Regions from separate parts of the Ruegeria sp. CDSC025 genome, predicted to be linked through region 1. Evidence: riboswitches for the same ligand, from Rfam matches in the RefSeq annotation. Region 1 holds a riboswitch; the other holds the start of a gene.
The links. Region 1 has a riboswitch for cobalamin ahead of AC2FH8_RS05165 (CbtB domain-containing protein). Riboswitches for the same ligand answer to the same signal wherever they lie in the genome.
Positions count from the first base shown of each region.

Region 2: linked by a shared signal. The riboswitch ahead of AC2FH8_RS12675 (hypothetical protein) and the one ahead of AC2FH8_RS05165 (CbtB domain-containing protein) in region 1 are both predicted to bind cobalamin.

Region 1 is NZ_JBXWOJ010000002.1:398,769-403,180, forward strand. Features, by position in the region: gene AC2FH8_RS05150 (cobyrinic acid a,c-diamide synthase CobB) at 1-181, shown strand, start outside; gene cobA (uroporphyrinogen-III C-methyltransferase) at 178-906, shown strand; gene cobF (precorrin-6A synthase (deacetylating)) at 899-1,642, shown strand; cobalamin riboswitch at 1,686-1,894, shown strand; gene AC2FH8_RS05165 (CbtB domain-containing protein) at 1,932-2,102, shown strand; gene AC2FH8_RS05170 (CbtA family protein) at 2,107-2,805, shown strand; gene AC2FH8_RS05175 (hypothetical protein) at 2,872-3,366, shown strand; gene AC2FH8_RS05180 (DUF1636 family protein) at 3,363-3,776, opposite strand; gene AC2FH8_RS05185 (DUF302 domain-containing protein) at 3,845-4,303, shown strand; gene AC2FH8_RS05190 (thiamine pyrophosphate-binding protein) at 4,381-4,412, shown strand, end outside.
Region 2 is NZ_JBXWOJ010000008.1:48,152-52,563, forward strand. Features, by position in the region: gene rsgA (ribosome small subunit-dependent GTPase A) at 1-897, shown strand, start outside; gene AC2FH8_RS12670 (alpha/beta hydrolase family protein) at 922-1,779, opposite strand; cobalamin riboswitch at 1,919-2,138, shown strand; gene AC2FH8_RS12675 (hypothetical protein) at 2,222-2,626, shown strand; gene AC2FH8_RS12680 (protein-tyrosine phosphatase family protein) at 2,628-3,128, opposite strand; gene AC2FH8_RS12685 (DNA polymerase III subunit gamma/tau) at 3,285-4,412, shown strand, end outside.

The DNA of each region.
Region 1 (4,412 bases):
ATTTGCCGAAGGCACAGCGCTACGCGGGCATGAGTTCCACTATTCCTCGATCATCGAACAGCCTGACGCCCCGCTGGCGCGCGTGTTCGACGCCGAAGGCGCGGAAGGCCCGCAAACCGGATCGGTGCGAAACAATGTCACCGGGACATTCTTTCATCTGATCGCCGAGGCCTCGGCATGAGTGGTTTTGTGTCCTTCATCGGTTCAGGCCCCGGCGACCCGGAATTGCTGACACTGAAGGCGGTAGACAGGATGCAGAAAGCCGATGCGGTGCTGTTTGATGACCTCAGCAGTGGCCCGATCCTGAGCCACGCGCGTGAGGATGCTGATCTGGTTGGTGTCGGCAAACGCGCCGGGCGCCCCTCGCCCAAGCAGGATCACGTCAGCCGCTTGTTGGTCGAATATGCACAAACCGGTCAGCATGTTGTGCGGTTGAAATCCGGTGATGGCGGCATGTTCGGCCGGCTTGAAGAAGAACTGGTGGCCCTGCAAGAGGCCGGGATCGACTATGAAATCATCCCCGGCATCCCCTCGGCGGTAGCGGCGGCGGCAGCGGCGGGCATTCCGCTGACCCGGCGACTGACCGCGCGGCGCGTGCAATTCGTCACCGGCCACGATGTCAGTGGCAAACTGCCCGAAGATCTGAACCTGGCAGCACTGGCTGATCCACAGGCTACGACCGTCGTGTTTATGGGCAAGCGCACCTTTCCCCTTTTGGTCAGGGCCTTACATTCCCACGGCCTTTCGCTGGATACACCTGCTTTGATGGCCGAATCCGTCTCGACCCCCGAACAAAAGCTGCAACGCTCGACCATCGGTGCCTTGTCGCAGCAGTTGGAAACCGAGATCGGCACCGCCCCGGCCCTGATCCTGTATGGACCTCTGGCAGAGTTCGAAAATGATTGACCTGACGCTGATCGGTATTGGCACCGGCAACCCGGATCATGTGACATTTCAAGGGGCGCAGGCGATCCGTTCGGCGGACCTGATCCTGATCCCCCGCAAGGGCGAAAACAAGGCCGATCTGGCAGGGCTGCGCGAGCAGATCATCGCTCAGGTCGCGGATACCCCTCCGCAAATCGCGTATTTCGACATTCCCAAACGCCGTGCCGATGATGGCTATTTACGCGGAGTGGACGAATGGCACGACGCGATTGCATTGCGCTGGAAGGAGGCCATCGCAGCCCACCCGAAGGCCCGCCATGTGGCGCTGCTGATCTGGGGGGATCCGTCGCTGTATGACAGTTCGCTGCGAATCGCGGCACGTTTGACCCCTCAGCCAGAAACACGGGTGATTCCCGGCATAACCGCGCTGCAAGCGCTGACGGCGGCCCATGCGATTCCGATCAACGAACTGGGCGCGCCCTATATCGTAACAACTGGTCGTCGCATCCGGGACGAAGGATGGCCGGAAACCGCAGAAAACGTGGCGGTGATGCTGGATGGCGAATGTTCCTTCCAAAACCTGAACATGGAAGAATTGGACATTTGGTGGGGCGCATATGTCGGCATGAAAGAGGAAATCCTGATCAAAGGCCCTTTGGCCGAGGTTGCGCAGCAGATTCTAGACCGCCGCGCCCATGCCCGTGCCGACCATGGTTGGATCATGGATATTTATTTGCTGAAAAAGCGCATAATCTGACACAATACGTCGCAAATGATGATTGCACCGCCACAGCTATAGCGGCTAAATGGGGGTGTCTGGTCCTGCCGGAGAAATCCGGATGCTAAGAGGGAATTTGGTGCGACTGCCTCGGTGGTCAACTCCAAAGCCGCCCCCGCGACTGTAAGCGGAGAGCCCCTGTTCAACCAGCCACTCCCGGTTCTCCGGGGGGAAGGCGAACAGAGGCATCGACCCGCAAGCCAGGAGACCTGCCAGGCGCAAAAACGAAACACCGGCCGTCGGGTGCGGCGGCAGAGGAGAATACAAAATGGCAACACAAACGAAAACAGCATCCGCCGCGCGTACAGGCTTTGTTCCGGTCATGTTTGCAGTGGTTCTGGGTCTGGGCCTCATCACGCTGACCGGTCACGTTCAGGCAGCGGCCCTGCATGATGCAGCGCATGACGTGCGTCACGCGACCGGCTTCCCCTGCCACTAAGACCGTGTTCAGTCGTATATTGACCAGCGCGTTGTTCGCTGGTGCTGCAGCGGGGCTGATTGCCGCCTTGCTGCAGTTGGTATTTGTGCAACCAGTATTGTTGCATGCCGAGCTTTATGAATCCGGAGAGCTGGTGCATTTCGGGGGCGAGACCGTATCGGCTCATCCCGAGCTGCCGCGCATGTTCTCTGAACTGACGCGTGATGCGCTGAGTGTCATCTTTACCATGCTGACCTATACCGGCTATGCGCTGGTGATGGTTGCGCTGATGTCGGTAGCCGAAGGTCAAGGGCATCAGATTGATGGCCGGACCGGCGTTCTTTGGGGGTTGGCCGGATTTATCGCCTTCCACCTTGCACCAGGTTTCACCCTGGCGCCCGAAGTGCCGGGTGTCGCAGCAGCCGATGTCTATGCACGTCAGGTCTGGTGGTTCGCAACGGTTGCAGCAGCCCTTGTCGCCATGTGGTTGATCGCCTTTGGAGGTAACCTGATCAGCTATGTGATCGCTGCGGTACTTCTGTTGGTGCCACATCTTATCGGTGCACCCGAGCCCGATGTTTTCACCGGCCCTGTGCCGACTGAAATTGGCGCATTGTTCGCCGCACGAGCTTTTGGAATCGGTCTGGTTGCATGGGTTCTGGTTGGCGCGTTCGCTGGCTATTTCTGGCAGAAAGAAGCGCAACCTTCCGAAGCAACGGCCTGATCGCACTTCGAATGAACGCGCCGGGTGTAAACTTGGCGCGTTTCCCTATGTTTTCAAGGAAATACAATGACCCGTTCACTTGCTCTATTCGTGATCGGTCTGGTCTTTGGCGGCGGTGCAGGATTTGTAATTGCTGCTGCAAATGGCGTCACATTTGATGGCCACGACCATTCTGATCCGTCTCTTCACGGAGCCTCACACACTGAGACCATGGCCCACGATCATTCCACGGCCCTGAACCTACCGGCAGGCGCAGATGCACCTACACTGGACATCGCTCTGACACAGGATCCTATGTCTGGCTGGAACCTGCATGTCATGCCAAAAAACTTTACCTTCGCACCGCAGAACGCATCGACCGCAGACATGGCAGGCGAAGGGCACGCGCATGTTTACATCAACGGAGAAAAGCTCGCCCGGCTTTACGGCAGTTGGATGCATCTTGATCAGTTGCCCAAAGGCGAGGTCGAGGTTTCGGTTTCACTGAATTCCAACAGCCATAGCCCGCTTTCGGTCGATAACGTGCCGGTTCGTGCTGCGGTTACGGTTCAGGTCGACTAAAGCGCCGGAATACGCGCACGCAAACACATCCGAAGCCGCCCGCAGGGTCGGGCGTCTTCAATCCAGCCCTGCGGGCTGTTCAGGTAAGTACGGCAAGTTTCAGCGATATCCGCGGCATCCGCCACCACATCGACACCCGAAAACACATAAGATGCGCGCCCCTGCGCCTGTATAGCCAGCGCCGTGGGTTCCGCGCAGCCGCTGAAACAGGCGTGTTCGCTCACTTCGACCTGATCCGTAAATCCGGCCCTTTTCAGTGCGTCCTGCACAGCCTGCACCTCGGCCGCCCGATCACGTGCGGTGCCACAGGTTTTGCAGATCATCAGGCGCATCCGATCCAGACCTTTCCCTTCGTCCTGCGCCCGTTTCTGCGGCTTTAAGCGGCGCGGCGCAATCCCGAATGCGCACAAGATTGTGAGTGCGACGTTCTCACATTTCTGGCAGGATTCCTGCAGACACCTTAAAAGGAGGCCTCTGGATGAAACTGCTTTGGACTGTCTTCGCCCTGCTGGCTCTGCCCGCCTGGGCCGACGAACCGCTCTCGGGATGGGCCGTGTATCCAACGGGCAAAAGCTATGATGAATTGGTCTCGGACACCAAATCGGCGGTTAAGGCAAACGGTCTGATCGTTGTCACGCAGGCCGGCCCCACCAAAGCCGCCGCCGCGCGGGGAATTACAATCCCAGGCAATCTGGTGATCGGCGCCTTCAACAATGACTATGCGGTGCGCGTGCTGGAAACCTCGGTGCGCGCAATGATCGAAGCACCGATCCGGTTTTACGTGACTGAAAACGAGGACGGTACCGCCACCCTGTCCTATAAAACGCCCAGCTTTGTATTCGCGCCCTATATCTATGAGGGAGGAGACCCCCTGAGGGACATTGCCCAGGAATTGGATGACACCTTTCAGATCGTGGCCGAAGCCGCTGTCAAATAGTCACACTGGCGTGATGCGCCTTGCGTCCGGGTCTGTCCTCCGCAATCTGCGTTGAAACAGTTTTCGGAGCTTTACTGATGCAGGACTCGTCGCCCCGCGCTGCGGACAT
Region 2 (4,412 bases), on a different contig from region 1:
GACACATCTGATCTGACCCCTGACCGATCAACCGGCGAATTTGCGGTTGGCGATTGGATCCTTGCGGATGATCAAAACCGCATTCGGCATCTTTTGGAGCGCAAAAGCCTCTTGCAACGCCGGGCCGCAGGCACCGGTGCGCAGGTTCAGCTGATCGCGGCGAATGTGGACGTGCTGTATATCGTCAGTTCCTGCAATGCCGATTTCAATCTGGCCCGGCTTGAACGTTATCTGGCACTGGCGCATCAGGCCGGGTGCTATCCGGTTGTTGTCCTGACCAAGGCCGACAGCTGCCCTGACCCAGAGAGCTATGCCAGTCAGGCCAGTTCGCTGGTTCGGTTTCTGACCGTTCTAACCGTCAACGCGCTGGAGGCGTCAGAGATTGATCCGATCCTGTCCTGGTGCCCTGCCGGGCAAACTGCTGCTTTGGTCGGCTCATCCGGTGTCGGCAAAACCACATTGGCGAACGCCATGACTGGTCAGGCCGGGACAACGGCGGGGATCCGCGAGGATGACGCACGGGGTCGCCACACCACGACCTATCGTGCGCTTCACCCGATGCGAAACGGGGGGTGGCTGATTGATACGCCAGGAATGCGCGCCCTGCGTTTGATGGAAGCCCAAGACGGCGTGGATGAGGTTTTCTCAGACCTTCTTGAATTGGCTGCAAGGTGCCGGTTCTCAGATTGCCAGCACCAGGCCGAACCCGGTTGTGCTGTGCAGGAGGCGATTGCCAATGGCGTGCTTGAGCCCGACCGGCTGGCGCGCTGGCACAAGCTTCGGCGCGAAGATCAGAGGAATTCCGAAACCCTCGCGCAGTCACGGGCACGTGACAAAGCCTTTGGCAAAATGGTGCGATCCGTCATGAATGACAAAAAGTCCCGCAGCAGACACTGAGCGTGACAGAAAGGCGCCTCGTTTTCAGGCAATCAACCGGGGCCAAACCGCCCGGTTTCTGCGGGCAAAAGCGCCAATATGACCGATCTCAGGCGCTCCGAATTCATTCGGAGACAACAGATGTCGCCGCGCCTTTGGTCCATACAGATCGGCAAGCCGCCAGACAGCGTCTGGCGGCACCATCTGGTCGTCCTCGAAGGTGAACAGGTCCACCGGCGTATTCGATTGCGCCCATCTCGCTTCGGGCAGAGCGTCACCGATCTGCGGCACATAATTCTGCGGCGCCGTGCACCAGCTACGCCATTGCCAATAGACCGGACCAGGCAAATCGGCACCGATCCCCACCGCTTTGCCCGGCAGATAGCCCAGCGCATTCACTGCCAGACGCCCATGCACATGCCAGAACATCCACGCCAGCCCGCGATAGGGCCAGGGATGGTCGGACAGAGTAACCAGCCCCGAACATACACAGATCATCCGGTCGATCTGATCAATGTCTGGCTGCACCGGCCCCAGCAAGCCGCCAAGGGAATGACCGATGCTCCACTGCAAAGCGTCCGGGAACCGCCTGCGCATCTCAGCCCGTGCGGCGGGCATGTCGACCAAGGCCCAATCCGCCATGGTCACCTCAGAGGTTTTGAGTTTGTCGCGCAGCGAATGCCCGAAATCGCTGTAGTCATAGGTCAGACAGGCCATACCCTGTTCGGCGGCCAGCCAACGGGCAAAATGCTGGTAATATTCGCGCGGCACTGCAGTTGCGCTGTGAATCACCACGGCGATCTTCGGCTCGGTTGCAGGCAGATACAGCCGTGCCGACAGGCTGGCAGAGCATGAGGCAAAGTCAAAGTCCTTAGTCTGGACGCAGGGCGTGGTATCAAGCATGGCGCTTCCGACAAGTTCTGAACTACTCGGTTCACTCAACAATCGGCCCGATTTCGGCCACCAGAGTCAAGATTTCATCAAGATGACCAAACGTCCGGTTTGCACCCCAACAGGTGGCTTGACTCGGGGTCTGCATAGCCGCTAGCGATGTGGTGATGGTTCTTGCCCCGGAATTGGGGCGGGATGAAAAGGGAACACGGTGCGGTCTGCCCCGGCGATGTCGGAAAGGGCCAACTCCGCGACTGCCCCCGCAACTGTAAGCGGTGAGCAATGCCGAAATACCACTGGCCCCAGGGCTGGGAAGGTCGGCAAAGCGACGACCCGCAAGTCAGGAGACCTGCCATCGTATCGAAACCGAAACTCGGGCGGGGTGTCCGGGCAGGTCGTCAGCGCGCTGTCACACCTGATCCTCACCCTTCGTCCTGCGCGCGGAGGGCGCATTATGATCTGGAAGACAAAGACACATGAATTCACCGCAACCGTCTGTCAGAGGACCGGGAAACCCTGCCCCGCCCTGGCCCGAATGGCACGCGCCATGGCCGAGGCGATGGCGACGGCAACGCCTGCAGCATCCAAAACATTCGAGGTCGAAGGCACTAGCGATCTGACCCATTGCACCGAAGGCTGCACGGCCCGTTTTCGGGCCCAATCAGAACAGATCAGGGTCTATTGCGGCACCAGCACGGACACGCCGACAGAAATGCTGGACGCCTATGGCGACATGATGTTCGGGCCGGAGTTCATCCAGAAATCCGCTGGTTTTCTGTCAGAACCACCCTGTGCGATGCTCGACGTTTCGACTCTGCCGCCGCGCAGCGACAGTATTCCGTATCAAGTGTCTGCCTGATTCAGGGAAGGGTTCGGGCCGGCAACCCGGCCCAGTCCTTTTGCGCGTCGGTTTCCACCGCGCAGGGCCGCACCGCACGCAACCGCCGAAGCGCTTGGCCAGGCGCTTCGCCGCATTCCACCATTAGCCGCATCACAACCATCCCCGAGCGACCGCACCCACCGCGGCAATGCACCAGCACCTTGCCGCCACTGGCAAGGACATGTTGGGCGGCGGCGCTGGCTTGCGGCCAAAGCGCCTCAACCTCAGGCGTGGGGGCGCCGAAATCGGAGACCGGAAGGTGGACCCAGGCAATTCGTTCGCACTGCAGGTCCGCCTCGAATGACAACCCGCCGGAATGCTGGAACTCATCCAGAGTAGTCATCGAGATGACCAGGTCCGGCGCCCAATCTCGGATTACTGCGAAATCTCCAGCATAATCGCCCGTGACACCCGGCAGTGGGCACAGAGCGATCTGCCCTTTGCCCAATCCAAGAGGGTGAATTGCAAAACTCTCCAACACAGCTCCTTTTCCTGCATCACCACATGGGGCTGAGGCCCCTCATGATTTACCGGCTCTGATGCAACTTGCCAAAACGAAATTCCTTTTCGCGCGCGGTGGACGCGGACGGCGGGGGTCTCTACGCTGCAAACCTGACACGAATCCAACAGAGCAGACATGACCGACACGCCCAGCCCCGCCTATCAGGTTCTCGCGCGGAAATACCGCCCGGAAACTTTTGCTGACCTCGTCGGTCAGAACGCAATGGTGCGCACGCTGAAAAACGCGTTCGAGGCCGACCGGATTGCGCAAGCCTTCATCATGACTGGCATCCGCGGCACCGGTAAGACGACCACGGCCCGGATCATCGCCAAGGGCATGAACTGCATCGGTCCTGATGGGCAAGGCAAGCCCACGACCGAACCCTGCGGCCAGTGCGAACATTGCGTCGCCATCATGGAAGGCCGCCATGTCGATGTGATGGAGATGGACGCCGCCAGCCGCACCGGCGTAAATGACATTCGCGAAATCATCGACTCGGTGCGCTATCGTGCCGCCAGTGCGCGCTATAAGATCTACATCATCGACGAAGTTCACATGCTTTCGACCAGCGCGTTCAACGCGCTGCTCAAGACGTTGGAAGAACCTCCTGCGCATGTGAAGTTCATCTTTGCCACGACCGAAATCCGCAAAGTCCCGGTGACTGTTCTGTCGCGGTGCCAACGATTTGACCTGCGCCGGATCGAACCCGAGGACATGATTGGCCTGCTCAATAAGATCGCAGCGGCTGAGAAGGCACAGATCGCGGATGATGCCCTGGCGCTGATCACCCGCGCGGCCGAAGGGTCGGCGCGCGACGCAACTTCGCTGCTGGATCAGGCAATCAGCCATGGGGCCGGTGAAACCAGCGCCGATCAGGTGCGCGCGATGCTGGGTCTGGCCGACCGGGGCCGGGTATTGGACTTGATGGAAATGATCCTGCGAGGGGATGCAGCAAGCGCGCTGACTGAATTGGGCGGGCAATATGCCGAAGGGGCCGATCCGCTATCCGTGCTGCGTGACCTGGCCGAAATCACGCACTGGGTTTCGGTTGTGAAGATCACGCCAGACGCAGCCGAGGACCCGACGGTTTCCCCTGATGAACGTGCCCGTGGTCAGCAAATGGCCGAGGCCCTGCCAATGCGCGTTTTGACCCGGATGTGGCAGATGTTGCTGAAAGCGCTGGAAGAGGTATCGGCCGCGCCAAATGCCATGATGGCTGCTGAAATGGCCGTTATCCGCCTGACCCATGTTGCCGACTTGCCC